Regions from separate parts of the Asaia sp. A2 genome, predicted to be linked through region 3. Evidence: riboswitches for the same ligand, from Rfam matches in the RefSeq annotation. Region 3 holds a riboswitch; each other region holds the start of a gene.
The links. A riboswitch is a leader RNA that binds a small molecule or an ion and turns the genes downstream of it on or off. The one in region 3 is predicted to bind cobalamin.

Region 1: it holds a riboswitch for cobalamin, as region 3 does, so the genes downstream of both, ACWNRM_RS05330 (HoxN/HupN/NixA family nickel/cobalt transporter) here and ACWNRM_RS12605 (DUF1636 family protein) in region 3, are expected to answer to the same signal.
Region 2: it holds a riboswitch for cobalamin, as region 3 does, so the genes downstream of both, ACWNRM_RS12710 (TonB-dependent receptor) here and ACWNRM_RS12605 (DUF1636 family protein) in region 3, are expected to answer to the same signal.

The regions. Positions count from the first base shown of each region.
Region 1 covers NZ_JBXWTO010000004.1:199,302-205,137, forward strand. The annotation lists gene ACWNRM_RS05315 (S46 family peptidase) at 1-272, shown strand, start outside; gene ACWNRM_RS05320 (SDR family oxidoreductase) at 568-1,431, opposite strand; gene ACWNRM_RS05325 (NAD-dependent succinate-semialdehyde dehydrogenase) at 1,637-3,007, opposite strand; cobalamin riboswitch at 3,208-3,422, shown strand; gene ACWNRM_RS05330 (HoxN/HupN/NixA family nickel/cobalt transporter) at 3,561-4,595, shown strand; gene ACWNRM_RS05335 (TonB-dependent receptor domain-containing protein) at 4,658-5,836, opposite strand, start outside.
Region 2 covers NZ_JBXWTO010000017.1:2,581-8,416, reverse strand. The annotation lists gene ACWNRM_RS12720 (TonB-dependent receptor) at 1-477, shown strand, start outside; gene ACWNRM_RS12715 (phosphocholine-specific phospholipase C) at 495-2,516, shown strand; cobalamin riboswitch at 2,756-2,959, shown strand; gene ACWNRM_RS12710 (TonB-dependent receptor) at 3,047-5,278, shown strand; gene ACWNRM_RS12705 (M48 family metallopeptidase) at 5,391-5,836, opposite strand, start outside.
Region 3 covers NZ_JBXWTO010000016.1:40,530-46,365, reverse strand. The annotation lists gene ACWNRM_RS12615 (HAMP domain-containing sensor histidine kinase) at 1-524, opposite strand, end outside; gene ACWNRM_RS12610 (response regulator) at 521-1,234, opposite strand; cobalamin riboswitch at 1,390-1,594, shown strand; gene ACWNRM_RS12605 (DUF1636 family protein) at 1,738-2,154, shown strand; gene cobW (cobalamin biosynthesis protein CobW) at 2,151-3,164, shown strand; gene cobN (cobaltochelatase subunit CobN) at 3,168-5,836, shown strand, end outside.

The sequences.
Region 1 (5,836 bases), on a different contig from region 3:
CGAAGGCCAATCTGGGTCTGGCGACGCATCTCGATTTCGTCTCGACCAACGACATCGTGGGGGGTAACTCCGGTTCTCCGGTCATCAATCGCGAAGGTAAGGCTGTCGGCCTGATCTTCGATGGTAATCTGCCGAGCCTTGCGGGTGATCTCTATTACGACATCAGCAATAACCGTGCTGTCGCGACCGATACGAGCGCCATCATCACCGCGCTCAGAGTGGTCTATAACGAGAAGACACTCGCCGATGAGCTGACCAACGGTCATCGCTGATCTAAGGGCGTATCAGTGCAGGAAGAGGGTAGCGTTCAGCGCTGCCCCGCTTCTTGCGGAGGTAGAAACCTGCGCCACTCTATTCGTCTGGCGTTTTAGAACGGTGACACCATTGCGGCTGTCGGTAAGGTGAAGCTGCCTGAAGCGCGAGCCTCTGGCCCAGATTGCGGCATAAGCGCAATGCCGCGTGCGGCCGCAGCCGAAGCTGGAATGACCTCCTTGAAAGCCCTGGCATCCCGGGTTTCCAAGGGGCGACGGCCCTTTGGTGGGGCGTGGGGCAAGGCCCCACTATCCCTCAGATGACAGGTGTGCCGCCTGTTACGGCGATGGTAGCACCCGAGATATAGCTGGCCTCGTCGCTGGCCAGCATGACGTAAGGCGCGATCAGTTCGACAGGCTGGCCAGGGCGGCCCAGCGGGGTATCCTCGCCAAAGACATGCACGTGGTCGCCATGCATGGTCGCAGGAATGAGCGGTGTCCAGATCGGGCCCGGGGCAACGGTATTGGAGCGAATTCCCTTCTCACCAAGCAACTGCGCAAGTCCGCCGCTGAAATTCTGGATGGCGGCTTTGGTGGCGGAATAAGCAAGCAGGCGCGGCTTGGGGCTGTCCGCATTGACCGAGATGGTATGGATGATCGAGGCGCCGCGCTTCATATGGGGAACAGCGTGACGGGTCAGACGGAATGTCGCGCCGATATTGGTGGCAAATGTGTCGTCCCATTCATCTTCCGAGATGTCCTCAAGAGCGAGGCGTTCGATCTGGAAAGCAGCGTTGTTCACCAGAACGTCGATCCGGCCGAAAGTCGAGACCGTCTCATCGATCACGGATTTGCAGATCTCGCGTGACTTCAGGTCGCCGGGGAGGAGAAGCACCTTGCGGCCTGCTTTTTCGATCCAGGCAGCTGTTTCCCTGGCGTCGTCGGCTTCTTCTTCAAGATAGGATAGCGCGATATCGGCGCCTTCACGAGCAAACCCGATGGCGACAGCGCGGCCTATGCCGGAATCGCCACCTGTGATGAGGGCAATCTTGCCCTCCAGACGACCTGAACCTTCATACGTCCCCTCACCATGATCGGGGAGGGGCGTCATGGCTTTGGTCTGACCGGGGATGCGATCCTGAAGAGGGGTATCGAAGGGGGGCTTTGCGTAATCGGTCATGATGAGGCTCCGTTTTCCGGACGGCGGTCAAGTGCCGCGGGCTGTGCGTTGCACCCTATTCATCGCGGAAACGTGAGCCTTAGTTTCATGGCAAAGCGTGTCGCGGCGCTCATGAGGTCAGGAGTTGGCTTTCGTAAGGCCTTGCACAGGGCATCATGAGGGCCTGTCACGGATCAGGTGGACGATCGTGACAGGCCGGTTTCGATCAGGCTGAGCGGATCAGCTTGTGATTGACGAATTCCTCGATCCCGTTGGAGGAAAGCTCGCGGCCATAGCCGGAATTCTTGACCCCGCCAAATGGCAGTTCCGGGGCGGTGCCCGTCACATCATTGATGAACACCATGCCGGTCTCGATGCGCTCGGCAAGCTTGCGACCACGCTCGACGGAAGCCGTATGAACGGAACCACCCAGACCGAACGGAGAGTCATTGGCAAGCGCAATGGCAGCGTCGTCATCGGCCACCGGGTAGACAATGGCGGCGGGACCGAAAATTTCTTCGTAGAAAATCGGGTTATCCTTGGTGACATGCGTGAGCAGGGCCGCCTGCATGAAAAAGCCCTCGCGATCAAGCCGCTTGCCGCCGGTGACAAGCTTTGCCCCGTGATCGACTGCCTTTTCGACCTGGCTCAGTGCGAGCTTCATGGCGTTTTCGCTGCTCATCGGGCCGTGAGTGACGCCCTGTTCCAGCGGATCACCATAGCGGAATTCGGCCAAGGCGTCGGAGAGGCGACGCACGAATTCGTCGGCCAGGGATTCATGAACGATCATGCGCTTGGCGGCGGTGCAAACCTGACCGTTATTGGACATGCGCCCTGCCACGGCACGGGGGATGACCTCGTCGAGATTGGCATCATCGAGCACGATGAACGGATCGGAGCCACCGAGTTCTAGCGTGGTCTTTTTCAGAGCCTTGCCAGCCTGTGCGGCGACAGCACTGCCTGCACGCTCACTGCCGGTCAGGGCCACGCCACGCACTTCAGGGCGCGCAATCAGTTCTTCCGACACATCATTGTCGATGAACAGATTGGTCCAGGCTCCCTTGGGTGCCCCGGCTTCGAGGAACAGCGCCTCGAAGGCGAGGGCGCATTGCGGCACACCCGGTGCGTGCTTGGCGAGCACGACATTGCCGGCCATCAGGTTGGGACCTGCCACGCGTGCAAGCTGGTAGTACGGGAAGTTCCAGGGTTCGACGCAGTAGATGACACCCAGAGACTGGCTGAGGACCGTCGCACGACCTTCCGAGACAGGGATCTCACGCGGGGCAAGGAATTTCTCGGCGTTTTCGGCGTAATAGGCGAGGATCTTCGCAGACAGTTCGGTCTCGGCAATGGCCTCAGGCAGAACCTTGCCCATTTCGATGGAAATCAGTCGGGCATATTTTTCCTTGTTCTGCTCAAGGATCTGCGCCGCCTTGCTGACGATGGCCTTGCGCTCGGCAAAGCTGCGGTGACGCCAGTCACTTCTGTAGAATTCATGGGCAGCGTCTAGCTTTTCAAAGGCCTGTGCCTTGGTGTGGAGATCGAACTCACGCTCGGTTTTGCCTGTGGCGGGGTTGATTGTACGATAGGCGCTCATCGTTTCCTGCTCCCGTTTATCTGGGGTCCGACGCATGGCCGAACCAAAGTCACGGTCCAACAAATGCCTGGAAAGGCGCATGGTTTCCCTGAAATGGTATGCAATGCGGGCTGGGCAGCCTGGGTGCTGCTCCGCTACCGCAAGGTAGAGACCCTTGATTACAATCGGCTGGAAGCTGGCTTTCACTGGGGTGAGGGGGTAGGCTCGCCCGCGTCAAGGGTCTTGTGCAAGCAAGTGAAAAGGGAATGCCGAACGGGCTGGCTGATCCTGAAAGGATCGGGCACGAGGCGGCAGCTGTCCCCGCAACTGTGAGCGGTGAGCGCCCTGCCGGAACCACTGGATGCAGGTCATCCGGGAAGGGGCAGGGGAGCGATGAACCGTGAGCCAGGAGACCTGCCCTTGTCGTGTCTGACTGCCTGACCGGACGGGATGATCCGGCGATTGCGGAGAGCGTTTCTCGTGAACGAATTACCCCCGTCTATTGGTGCATTGCGATTTGCACGGGATGCGGATCGGCCCGCATCGACTTTCCATCCCGGCGAAGGGCGTAGTGATGAGCGCTGAAACCTTGCCGGTGTCTTCGCCGTTGCTGCGCTGGCGCATTTCGCTGCTTGGGATCGGCCTGCTTCTGGCCAATATGGCGCTCTGGGTCTGGACCTTCGTGATGTTTCGCGATCGGCCCTTGCTGCTTGGCAACGCCCTGCTCGCTTATGGTTTCGGCCTGCGTCATGCTGTCGATGCCGATCATATCGCCTCGATTGACAACGTCACGCGCAAGTTCATCCAAATGGGGCGTCAGCCCTTGCTGACAGGGTTCTGGTTTGCCATCGGTCATTCCCTGATCGTTGTGCTGGCGGCGCTGGGCACGGCACTGCTGTCACAGGCGATGCAGGAGCGTTTTGGTGCATGGCGTGATATAGGGGGTATTGCCAGCACGCTCGTTTCTGCCGGCTTCCTGTTTGCCCTGGCCATCACAAATTTCATTGTCCTGCGCGGCGCCTGGCGCGCCTGGCGTCACATACGGGCTGGTGGAGCGATTGAGGAGGTCGACCCCGAAGCACTTCTGAACCGGGGTGGAGTGCTGTCGCGCCTGCTTTATCCGCTGTTCAGACTGGTCTCGCGCAGCTGGCATATGGTGCTGCTCGGCTTTCTGTTCGGCCTCGGCTTCGATACTGCGACGGAAGTATCGCTTCTGGGGCTGTCTGCCTCACAGGCGAGCCGGGGTGTTTCGGTTGCGGCGATCATGATCTTTCCTGCCCTGTTCGCTGCGGGCATGGCCCTTGTCGATACGGCAGATGGTGTTCTCATGCTCGGGGCCTATCGCTGGGCCTTCGTCGATCCGTTGCGCAAGCTGCGCTATAACATCATCATTACCCTGATCTCGGTGATCGTGGCTGTCGGGATTGGCAGTATCGAGACGCTTCGTCTGCTGGGTGACCAGATCGGTTTTGAAGGGCGGTTCTGGGGCATGGTGGCCGCTGTCAGCGACAGCTTCAACCAGATCGGGTTTATCGTGATCGGGCTGTTCGTGCTGGCCTGGATGTTGTCCCTGATTTTCAGCCGGGTCGATGCACGACGCAAAAACTGACGACGGGCTCATCGTCTTGGTGCGCCGGTGGTCGGGGCGACACCCACCGGTGCACGTTGCGGTCAGAAATGGGCGCCGATGCGCATCTGGAAGGCGCGACCAATAAGCGCCTCGTAATAACGGCCCACGCTATAGATGCCTGCATCGCGTGGCAGGGCATCGGTGATGTTGTTTACCACGAAGCTGGTTGAGAAATGCTTGGTCACGGCATAGTCGAGTGAGAGATTGAAATAGGCAAAGGCAGGCCGTTTGTTGCCCTCAAAGCGCGTGGCCGGCACCTGCAGGGCAACAACGCTCGGGCCATACCAGATGGTTTGCCATTGTGCACTGAGCGGCCCCCGTACCCACGTGGTGTTGAGCGTGAAATTGTCATTGGGCGCAGCAATATTACCCGAAAGCAGATAGGTGCTTCCGGCATAATTGCGCGTGCTTTTGACATAATGCACGTAGTTGCCCCGAAGGTCGATCACCCCTGAGTTCTCAGGCAGACCCAGACGGGAGAGGGGGGTGTTGTACTCTATCGTCGTCTGAAGGGCCTGGGTGTCGTAGCTGGCGATATTGTAATAGCCGGAGCGGAAAGAGGAAATCTGTCCCGATGAATCCCGGGTGAATGTCGAGCAGAAGCGATTATTCGGGTAGATGCCGGTGTCGTAACACGCATTGAGCAGATCATTGGCACTCAGATAGGTGATGGCATCAGAAACCCTGACATCCACGAATGAGGCTTTGACATCGAACCCGCGTATGAAATGCGGCCTGAATTCAAGGCTGCCCGTATAGCTTTTGGAACGCTCATTGGAGAGATTCCGGTTCCCCCCGGCTGTACCCTCAACGCCGTAGGAATTGAAGTTCGAGACAAAATTCTGCGGCAGTCCGGCGCGTGCGCAATTGGCGGCTCGCAGGGCTGGGTTGGGGCCAGACGCAAGGCCTGTATCGGAACAGGGATCGACACCGTTCTGATAGGTCGAGGATTGAGGGGAGTAGAGTTCACCGATCGCAGGGTTGCGCACCGATACAGCGTAATTGCCACTCAGACCGATATCACGTGTGGGCCACCAGGCGGCACCGGTCATATAGGTCCAGTAAGCGCCGGTGATACTGTTATAGGTTATGCGCCCATTGGCTGTCAGGGAGAGATGATAGGCGCCCGGGAGGTGCATTGTCGGTGAGATCAGGGGGATATCGAGTTCGCCGAAGCCTTCATGTGTATGATAGGCGCCACCCGTATAAGGAATAGAGGC
Region 2 (5,836 bases), on a different contig from region 3:
GTGAACTGGCAATTCGCGCCCAACTGGTCGATTTTCGCTTCCTATGCCTTCAACAACTCCTTCTATGAGGATGATGTGATGGCTGATGGCAAGGTCTCGGCCGCCATCAAGGGCAAGAACGTGGTCGGCATGCCGCGCAATCTGGCCAATGTGCAGCTCGGCTATGATGACGGGCAGATCTGGGGCAATGTGCTCATGCAGATCCAGGATCGTCGTTACTACACCTATACAAACGATGCCTATGTGCCTGCCAATGACGTGTTCAACCTGAATCTCGGCTATCGCTTCAAGAGCCATAATTTCTGGCTCCGCGGTCTGGACACGCAGATCAACGTCTCCAACCTGTTCAACAAGCGCTATGTGGCAACAGTAGGCAGCAACGGCTTTATCAATTCCGATCCGTCCGGCACATTCCAGACGCTTCAGGCCGCAGCCCCGCGCATGGTTTTCTTCACGATCCGCAAGCACTTCAACTGAGTTCCGGAGCAGTCAGCATGAAACCCAGCCGTCGGCATTTCCTTCATCTCGGTGCTGCCGCGCTGGCGGGGACCATCTTACCAGAAAACCTGCGTCAGGCCCTCGCCATCCCTGCCAATCGTGAAACCGGCACGATCAGGGATGTCCAGCATGTCGTTATCCTGATGCAGGAAAACCGGGCCTTCGATCACTACTTCGGCACCTTGCGTGGCGTGCGTGGTTTTGGCGACCCGCGCGCCGAGAAGCAGGCGGATGGGAGCCCGGTCTTTGCCCAGAAGGACGCAACCGGCCGTGCCATATGGCCTTTCCTGTTTGATACGATCCATACCTCGGCGGCCTGCCTCAAAAGCCTTGACCATAGCTGGAAAGGCACCCAGGCCGCGTGGAACGAGTGGGATGGCTGGGTCCCCCATAAAAGCCCGATGACGATGGGGTATTTTACCCGCGCAGAAATTCCCTATTACTACGCGCTGGCCGACGCCTTCACCATTTGCGACGCCTATCACGCTTCCATCTTCGGCCCGACCAATCCCAACCGCCTCTATTTCTTTACCGGTACAAACGGCCTTGCCGTCGGCGCTGATGGCAAACAGGCGGTCGAGAATGTCGATGACGGCAACTGGTCGGCCGATATGGCGCATGACAATCCCGCCTTCACACCTTTTGACTGGACGACCTATCCCGAGCGCCTTCAGGAGGCCGGGGTGACCTGGAAATTCTACCAGGAATACGACAATTTTGGCGACAATCCGCTCGCCTCCTTCAGGCAGTTCCGTAATCTCGACAAGCAGGACTGGCGATATCGTCAGGCGCGCGCGGTCGTTCCGGGCTCAAACAAGGAGAACATGCACGAACTGGAAGGGCGCTACCTGCTGGAGGCCTTCGAGAAGGACATTGCTGATGGAACGCTGCCTCAGGTGTCGTGGATCGTCCCACCTGCGGCCCTTTCGGAGCATCCCGAAGCGCCGCCCGGCTTTGGCGAGCATCTGATTTCCAAGCTGATCGACATTTTCGTTCGACACCCCGATACATGGGCCAAAACTGTTTTCATTCTGAATTACGATGAGAATGACGGATTTTTCGACCATGTACCGCCGCCTGTTCCCTCAACGCAGACAATAACTGGCCAGCTTCCGGACGGTGAGGCCTATCACGGCGAGCCGGTCGGCCTCGGGCCTCGCGTACCCGCCCTGATCATTTCGCCCTGGACAAAAGGCGGGTGGGTCAATTCACAGGTGTTCGACCATACGTCGGTCATCCGCTTTCTGGAGCAGCGGTTCAATGTTCCCTGCCCGACCATCACACCCTGGCGGCGTACGGTTTGCGGCGATCTGACCTCTGCCTTCGATTTCAGCAAGCCTGATGCGAAGTGGTCCGTGGCTCTTCCTGACACGAGCGCGTATCTGCCCCAGACACGAATTTCCTGTGCACACCCGCCTCCGCTCGTACCGGAGCATGGCAGCCTGCCCCTGCAGGAGGCCGGTCAGCGTCCGAGCCGGGCTCTGCCTTATCGCTTCGCTGTTACCAGCCATGCCGATGTGTCGACGAAACTGGTCTTTGCCAACACGGCCGAGCAGGGTGTGGTTTTTCGTATCCGTCAGACGGGTGAGGCAAGCCAACATCTGACCGTTGCAGGCAAGACAACGGCTGTGTTCCACTGTTCGGCCTCAGGCACGGTCGAGATCTACGGGCCGAACGGGTTCTACCGTCTCCATGATCCCGAGAGCCGCATTGGCCTGACTTCACAGGCGAGCGGAAACAGCCTGCATCTGTCCTTAAACTACGCGGGACAGGGGACCGGTGCAAACGAGCCCGTCGTTCTCTCGCTCATCGATCACTACACCGGGCAGCGACAGGACCTTTCCTTACAACCGGGGCAGATTTTGCAACATACCATCCCGGTTGTCGCGAGTGACCACTGGTACCACGTCGATTGCGTCACCCGTTCGGGCAAGCTTGTTCTCTCTCTCGCAGGTCATGTCGAAAACGGATCGCCCAGCCGGTCGGACCCGCATTTCGGGCGTGGGAACCCGGCCTGAAAGCCTGTCTCATCGGAAAAACGACGTGCGTAATCGTTAGCGAAAACGACACAGCCATAGTCGCCAGAACAGGGACAGGGCCTCATTAAGGCGTGACCCTTTCTCCCGAGCGCGTGGGGAACGTTTGTGCCGTCGCGGGCCTGCACACCCGAGGCCGGCAGCGCTGTCGTAAAATAGACGCAAGGAAAAGCCAAACTATAGACCATGACCCGCGCAGCATTGACAGCACAGGTTGAAAAGCTAGGGTCCGAGCCGATGGTGTTCCGGAGACGGGATGAAAAGGGAACATGGTCGAACGCCATGACTGCCCCCGCAACTGTAGGTGAAGAGTGTGCGAACGTGGACCCGCCAAGGGTTCAGCCACTGGGACTATCCCCCCGGGAAGGCCAGTTCGCACATCATGACGCACAAGTCAGGAGACCTGCCATCACACGGGGTCACGGACGAGAACCGGCGGGCGGGGTGTCCTGCAGGTGGCAGGGGAAACGCTGCCCATCGTAGTGACGTGAACACGGGATAGAACACATATCATGCGCCCCATGCGCTCACTCAGGGCTTGTCTCCTGACAGGGATCTCAATCGCGCCTGCACTTGGCTTTCTGCCGCTTTCACCAGCTGCCCTCGCTCAGGAGCAGGGCAGCAACGACGAGTACATTACGGCTCATGGTGAGAGTACCGGCCTCAAGGCACGCCCAGCCATAGGCGGCCGGCTCGGACTCAGTCTCCAGCATAATCCGGCCTCGATCTCGATTATCGATCAGAAGATCATCTCGCAGCGCGGCTATGTGCATGCCGAAGATGCTGCCGATTTCGCACCGGGTGTGACCTCAGGTGGCTCGCCCGGCAATCCGGCCCAGCTCATGATGCGCGGTTTCAGCGGCAACCAGGTGCTGATCCTGCGCGACGGTTTCTATTTCGGTCCCACAACCATGGTGAACCGGCCACTCAACGCCTTCAATCTCGAGGCGGTCGAGATCCTGAAAGGCCCCTCCTCCGTTCTTTATGGCCAGGGTGCTGTCGGCGGTACCGTGGATATGCGCACGCGCACGCCGGACATGGATCATGTACATGCCAACGCCCTGCTCTCCTACGGGAGCTTCAATAGCTGGAATGCCGGCATTGGCGGGTCAGTGCCCCTCACCCGTACCCTGGCGATACGAAGCGATTTCAGCCGAACCTCATCTGATGGCTATGTCAAAGGCGCCAGCCCGCGTAGCAATGACTGGACCACCACGCTTCTGTGGCACCCGGACGCAAAGTTCACGGCACGTTTTACCGTCGATTACCTGACCGATAATCTCTCGACCTATTACGGTGCGCCGCTCGTACCGGGCTCTGCAGTAAAAGACGCAGCTGGTGGGTTGCTCCATTCAACTCAGGGACTTGTCATCAGCCGAGCCTCGCTGTGGCGCAACTACAATGTAGCCAACCCACGGGCGAGCTCTGTGAATGCGACGCCGACGCTGCATCTGGACTGGGCTGCCAGTGACCATGTCTCACTGCACGACAAGGCCTATTTCCTGTATGCCAAACGTCGCTGGGACAATGCAGAGACCTACAGCTATATCGCGTCACCCGGCGCCACTGATGCAGGCGGACAGGCAATCATGCCGGGCCGGATCGGCCGCGATCGCTTCTATGTCTATCAGAACCAGCATCAGCTTGGAGACAGCGTCGATGCCCGTTTCGATTACCCCCTTTTCGGGTTACGCAATCGCCTCGTGATCGGCGGAGATGCCTACTACATTCGCTTTATCCGCAATCGCGGCTTTCCCGATGCGGATTATGCCGACAGCGTCTCATTGACGAGCCCTGAGGGCGGCGCACTCGGGTCGTTTGCCGGGGAGTATCCCTACCGTAAATCTCCCACGACCATGATCGATGCGGGGCTCTTTCTTGAGGATACCCTCTCGATCACCGACAGGCTGCGGCTGGTGGGAGGGTTCAGATATGACTGGCTTTCGCTCGACAGGCAGAACTTCAACCAGAATGGCCAGTTCAATGCGTCCACCAGCTTCAAGGGGCATTACAATCCGGCCAATTTCCGCATCGGTCCGGTTTTTGACCTGTTGCCCAATCTGAGCCTGTATGGGGTTTATACCACCGCTGAAGACCCACCGGGCTCCAATCTTTTCCTTGCCAATCGGGGGCAATTCTCCCGATTGAGTCACTCACGTCAGGGAGAGATTGGGCTCAAAGCAAGCGCTCTCTCGGGACGGCTCGTCACAACCCTGTCCTTCTTCGATATCCGTAGGACGAGGGTGCTGGTCCAGACCGGACAGGACAGTGTCTCGACAGCCGGCGGCCAGAAATCACGCGGTCTGGAGTGGCAGGCCGATTGGCGTATTAACCGGCACTGGAGCGTCTCGGGGAACGTGGCCTATGCCTATGCCCGTTACGGCACGTTCTTCCCGAATGCCTCGACCGATGCGAGCGGCAATCAGGTTCCGGACGTCCCGGCGGTGACGGCCAATCTATGGGGCGTATGGTCGAGCGTTTTCAACCTGCCGCTCGATCTGGGCGCGGGCGTGCGTTACGTCTCGGCACGCAAGGGGGACTATGCCAATACCCTTACGCTGAAGGACTATGCCCTTGTGAACGTGTTTGCTGGCTGGCACGTCTATAAGGGGATCACCCTGTATGGCCGGATCGATAATCTTGCCAACAAGCATTACGTGCAATGGGCGGATACCAGCTATCCAAGCGAGGTCCTGATCGGCGCGCCTCGGTCATTCACGATCAGCATGCAGGCTTCCTTTTGAAAGCCTGGGAGGCGTAATGCCTCCCTCGTCATCCAGACGGGGACCACCTCCCCTTGCTAAAATCCCCGTGTGTCATCCAACCCAATAACGCCTGTCTATAGAACGCGACGGGTCAGACAGCGCCGTGTTTCTGTTCGGGTGTTGCGAAAAGCGCGATGAGACGTGAAACGCGTCGCGTGAGGCGCGGATGGGTAGACATGATCTCCACCACAAAGCCAGCCATGCCCGGCACCTGTGCCTCCTGCTCGGCAAAAGCCTCAGCATTCATTGACGTATTGAGGCGCCGTGCTCCGCAAGCGAGCATCTGCAACGCCCCTACACCGTCACGATAATCCGGCAGTATCGAAGCGCCTACGGCATCGCAGCTATATTCGCGTCCGCGCGAATAGGCACGGTAAAGGAGCGGTACCAGATAGGCCGGCGCACGAAGGAAAGTCTTAAAGCCATCAAGATGCCCCAGCACATGATGGGCAATCTCATGACCCATGATGAAGCGGAGTTGCGCATCTGTGTCTGTCTCGATGATAGCCGATGTCAGGAACACATAGCGCCCACGAA
Region 3 (5,836 bases):
CGCTGAAGGGCAACACAAAGCACCCAACTGCCGTCATCGAGCTGGATCCCGACGAAATACGCGTCGTGATACAGCGAACGGTCATAGGGCAGGCCGGGGAGGGTAGAGACAGGGTTATCTTCCTGAAACACCGCGATGGCAGGAGGCTTTTGCCCCAGAAACGGGCTCAGGAAATGCCAGCTCTCCTCAATCTCGCTGCGACGGTAATGTCCCGCGGCCAGAGCCTTCGCGAGCGGCGAAGCTTTTGGGTACCACCCGAAATGGATCTGTCTTGATTGCGCTGCTGCCAGCAGCGTTTCCCTGTCAGTGGCGGGGGCTACCCGCACCATGCGAAGCACGGCCCCAACCTCTCTCACCATACCGGTGGCTTCAATATCAGGCTTGCTCCACGGGCCGCCAAATTCGACAAAGACCGCGAGCAACAGCAGCGTTATCCCGGCGGCAAGGGCCACGGTGACAATCAGGCGGCGGGAGATGGTGTCCTGTGTGAAAACGCGATCAGGGGGAAGCCTCGCCCATCTCATCGTTTCACCGCAGCGGTGAACATATAGCCGCCATTGCGTACGGTGCGTATGAGGGTTGGATTTCTGGGATCGTCCTCCAGCTTGGCGCGCAGGCGGCTGACCTGCACGTCGATACTGCGATCAAAGGCGGCATGGTCGGGGCCGCGAGCCATATCCATCAGCTGGTCCCGCGTGAGAACGCGTTGCGGGTGTTCGACAAAGGTCAGCAGCAGATCGAATTCACCCCCCGAGAGCGGGACGAGCGACTGGTCCTGCGCGCGCAGTTCGCGACGGGCAACATCCAGAACCCAGCGACCAAAACGAAGGACAGGGCGCAGCGACGGGGTTGTCTCGCCCGGCGTGGCAGCACGACGCAGAACAGCCTTGACCCGGGCCAGAAGCTCGCGCTGGTCAAATGGCTTTGTCAGGTAATCATCGGCCCCGATCTCGAGCCCCACAATACGGTCAGTCAGATCGGCCATGGCCGAAAGCATGATGACCGGGATGCGGGATCGGGCACGCAGGCGCTGGCACAGGCTGAACCCGTCCTCGTTGCGAAGCATGATATCGAGAATCACCAGATCGACCGGCTGCCTGCCCAGAATGGCAAACATGGTCTCGCCCGTTTCCGCCGTGGAGACCTGATAGTGATGCTTTTGCAGAAAACTGCCGAGAAGGGTCAGGATATCCTGGTCGTCATCGACAAGAAGAAGATGAGGCATTGGGGTCATCCCTCGATCGTATCACGCAGGCTCGTCCCCATGATGTCAGCAACGGACATGATGTTTCAAGTTGCAAACAATCGGATAGAACGACGCTCCGGGTCACAGGGGAAAGGCGCGCGTCGCCCTGTCCTCTCCGAGCTTTGCATCTCCTTTGATAAACCTGCTAGGAAATGAGCGACGGTGCCTCGCAAGGGGTGAAAAGGGAAGCAGGTTCGTGCCATGTGCATCAGTCCTGCGCTGCCCCCGCAACTGTAGGTGGTATGTCATTGCCGTCGCAGCCCACTGGTGACCATGCCGGGAAGGGGGCGGCAATGCCGGGCAACCGGGACCATGAGCCAGGAGACCTGCCGTCGCGTCACTGATTTCACGATCCGGCGGGGTGCCCGGAGCGCGACAGACCATGAACCCGCACCCGTCATCGCGGGGCGGCTTATGGCAGGCCGGGATATCCCGGCAATCATCCTAGTGCCCTGTTGCGCCCGTTCTACGGGCCTGGTCCGGGATTGCTCATGGCCGAACCGATAACATCTTGCGATACGCCTCCCGTCATTCATGTCTGCCTCACCTGCAGGGACGGGGGTGAGGCGCTGCACGAGGCCCTCTTGCAGCAGGCGACCATCGCCGGTGTGCGTGTCGAGGGGGTCAAATGTCTTGCGGCGTGCCAGCGGGGCTGCACCGCCACCCTGTCCATGCCCGGCAAATGGTCGTGGCTTCTGGGAGGGTTGAGGCCCGACCTGGCGGAGGATCTGATGATCTATGCCAAGGCCTATGAACACTCGCGCTCAGGAACGGTCATGCCTTCAAAGCGTCCTGAAAGCCTGCGCGATATCATTCTGGGGCGTTTTCCTGGCCAGTTGTCGCCGTCGGGCGAACCTCATCAACCCGCTGCACCTGCCCAACCTGTCGCATCTGAAAGACTGTCATGAGCAAGATACCTGTTACCATCATCACCGGCTTTCTCGGCGCGGGCAAAACCACCTTGCTGCGTCACCTGATCGAGAAATCGGATGGCCGCCGCATCGCGATAGTGGTCAATGAATTCGGGTCTCTGGGCATCGATGGCGAGACCCTGCGTGGGTGCAGTATTCCGAACTGCCCTGAGGAAGATATCGTCGAGCTGACCAATGGCTGCCTGTGCTGCACTGTGGCGGATGATTTCATCCCCACCATGGAAGCCCTACTCGATCGCCCGACCCCGCCCGATCACATTGTCATCGAGACCTCGGGTCTTGCCTTGCCGAAGCCGCTGCTCAAGGCGTTCGGCTGGCCGAGCGTGCGCACGCGCATGACGGTGGATGGCGTGATTACCGTGGTGGATGCCCCGGCAGTGGCCGATGGCCGCTTTGCCGATGACCCGGAGGCCGTGGCGAAGCAGCGCGAGGAAGATGAATCGCTCGACCACGATAACCCGCTGGAAGAGGTTTACGAGGATCAGCTGGATTCAGCCGATCTGGTCATCCTCAACAAGACGGATCTGCTGGATGACGCCGCCCTTACTGCGGTCGAGGCCGGTCTTGCTGCACGCAAGCGTCGGGTGCGCGTGATTCGTGCCCGTGAAGGGCGTGTCGATCCGGCTGTGCTGCTCGGCCTTGCCGCTGCGGCAGAGGACGATCTGGCAGCACGCCCCTCGCATCATGACGGGGCGGATGAGCATGAGCATGACGATTTCACGAGCTTCGTGCTGAGCCTGCCCGAGCAGGCCAGTGCCGAAGCCTTTATCGCCAGACTTGAGAAGGTGGCGCGTGAGCATGATGTGCTGCGTATGAAAGGCTTTGCCCGCGTGGCAGGCAAGAGCCTTCGTTTAAGCGTGCAGGCGGTGGGCGCGCGTATCCGACATGCCTATGAGCAGGGCGAGGCGCCAGAGGGCAGGCTGGTTGTGATCGGTCTGCACGGGCTTGACCCCAAGGCTGTGCAGCGCAGCTTCGACGCAGGCTGAGCCGTGCATATTCTCTTTCGGGAAACGCATGATCTGGATGGGCAGGCTGTGGCCGAGGACCTCGCCCACACGCCAGCCGATCTTGTCCTGCTGTCGTTTTCCGAGAGTGACCTGCTGGGCCTGCGCGATGTGCACAGGGCGTCAGACCCCAGTTTGCAGGTCGCCACCCTGTCGCGCCTGCGTCATCCCCTGTCGGTTGATCTTTATCTGGAGCAGACGGTTGCCCATGCACGTTGCGTGGTGGTGCGCTTGCTCGGGGGTACCGAATACTGGCGTTACGGCGTGGATGAACTGAGGCTCGTCTGTCGGGAAAAGGCTGTTCCACTGGCCTTCATCACCGGGGAGGCCACGCCGAATACTGCACTCGAAAGCCTCTCAAGCATCGCGCCCGCCCAGTGGGCCCGGCTCGACAGCCTGTTTCGAGAGGGCGGAACACGTAATCTGCGCTGTGCGCTTACCCTCATGGGGGCCATTGCCGGATTGAATGCGGATGACGGGGCCGAGGCCGAAAAGCTGCCTGAGGCCGGAATTTACCGTTGCCTGAACACGGGCGTCTCCTGTCGGGCTCTGGTCGTGTTCTATCGCGCCCACCTCCTTTCTGCCGATCTCGATGGGATCGATGCGCTGGCAGAGGCGATCGCAGCTGCCGGATGCGGGGTCGATCTGGTGTATGTCTCGTCGCTTCGCGCGGCCAAAGTCGTGCCTTTTCTCGACCGGTGGCTTGTGGACGAGCCCCCTGACATCATTCTGAATGCCACGTTCTTCGCCTCTCGTGGGGATGATGGCGGGGCATCGGTTTTAGAAGCAGCGGGTGTGCCCATCGTCCAGCTGCTCCAGCCGGGCACGACGCTTGAAGGATGGCGCAAGGCCGCCCGGGGGCTGTCACCGTCCGATCTAGCCATGCAGATCGTCCTGCCCGAATTTGACGGTCGTCTTTCAGGGGCACCCATATCGTTTCGCGATGAGGCACCGCCCGGCCTGCCAGCGCGGCGCGTGGCTTATGCCCCCGGTATTGCGCAAATTGTGCGCCAGATGCAGGGCTGGTTGCGTCTGGCAGCCGAAACGCCGGGCGAGCGGCGTCTGGCGCTTATTCTCTCTGATTATCCCGGTGCCGAAGGGCAGGCCGCCCACGCTGTTGGGCTGGACAGTTTTGCCAGTGTCGAGGCCATCGCCACCATGCTGGCCAGTGCGGGATACGACGTGCCACCTCTCGTCGCATCAGAGCTGCCAGACAGATTGTGCCGCGCCGCGCCCACTCTCATCATGAGCGCCGACGCCTATCGGGCGGCTTTCGACACCCTGCCTGAGCCGTTCCGGCAAAAAGTCATTGCGACATGGGGGATGCCCTCTCAGCCGGTCAGTGTGCGCTTTCTGCGCGTCGGCGCCCTCATTCTCGCTCTTCAGCCCGGTCGTGGTCAGGAATCTGACCGCAAGGCGCAGTATCACGACCCCGATATTGCGCCCTGCCATGCCTATATCGGCTTCTATCTCTGGCTGCGCCGCATAGGCGATATCAGTGTGATCGTGCATCTGGGCACGCACGGCACGCTGGAATGGCTGCCCGGCAAGGCCGTGGCACTTTCACCCGAATGTGTCCCCGTTGTGCTGCTGGACGGGGTGCCGGTCATCTACCCTTTTATCGTCAACAACCCTGGTGAGGCGGCTGCGGCCAAGAGGCGTCTCGGTGCGGTGATGATCGGTCACATGACCCCGCCCGTGCAGCGTGCAGGGCTCGACAGCGCCATGGAGTCCCTCGAACGCCTGATCGACGAATATGCCGAGGCAGACGGGCTGGACAAGCGACGCGGCACCATGCTGCGCCGTCAGATTCTCGATCGGGCTGCCGATCTGGGCGTGCTGGCCGAGAGCCATTCAGGCGCTACCGGCCGGGAAGGGGCCGACGGGCGCAATGCACGCGTGAGAACGCCTAAGGATGATCCGGCGGATGAGGCCGAGGCGCTGGCGCGGCTCGATGCCTATCTGTGCGACGTCAAGGACCTCCAGATACGTGATGGCCTGCATGTTTTCGGCTGTACGCCGCCCCGCCATGATGCGCTGGTCGCCATGCTGTCCGAGACAGCCCATGTCCCCCCGGAGGCGGTGCGGTCGCGTCTTGATGTCTGTCCCGAGGCCGAGCGTCTGGCTCTTCTGGCGGCGCTCGACGGTCGTTTCATCCCCCCCGGCCCCTCGGGCGCACCCACACGCGGGCGTCTGGATGTGCTGCCGACAGGCCGCAACCTGACAACGACTGACCCGCGTATGGTGCCCACGCGGGCCGCCCTGCTTCTGGCCCATCGCACGGTCGATCTGCTGCTGGCACGGCATATCCAGGAGGAGGGCGAAAACCTGCGTCATCTCGTGCTCGATCTGTGGGGCAGCGCCACGCTGCGCACGGGGGGAGAGGATATGGCGCTGGCTTTTCTGCTCATGGGCGTGCAGCCCCGGTGGGATGCCACAAGTGGCAGGCTTTGCGGCTTCGAGATCGTGCCGCTCACCGTGCTTGACCGGCCCCGTGTGGACGTCACCTTGCGTATATCGGGGCTGTTTCGCGATGCCTTTCCGGGGCTGATCGATCTGTTCGATCAAGCCTCACGTGCCGTGGCCGCGCGTGCAGAAGACGCGGAGTGGAACCCGCTCACTCTCGACCCTGACAGTTCGCGCATATTCGGTGC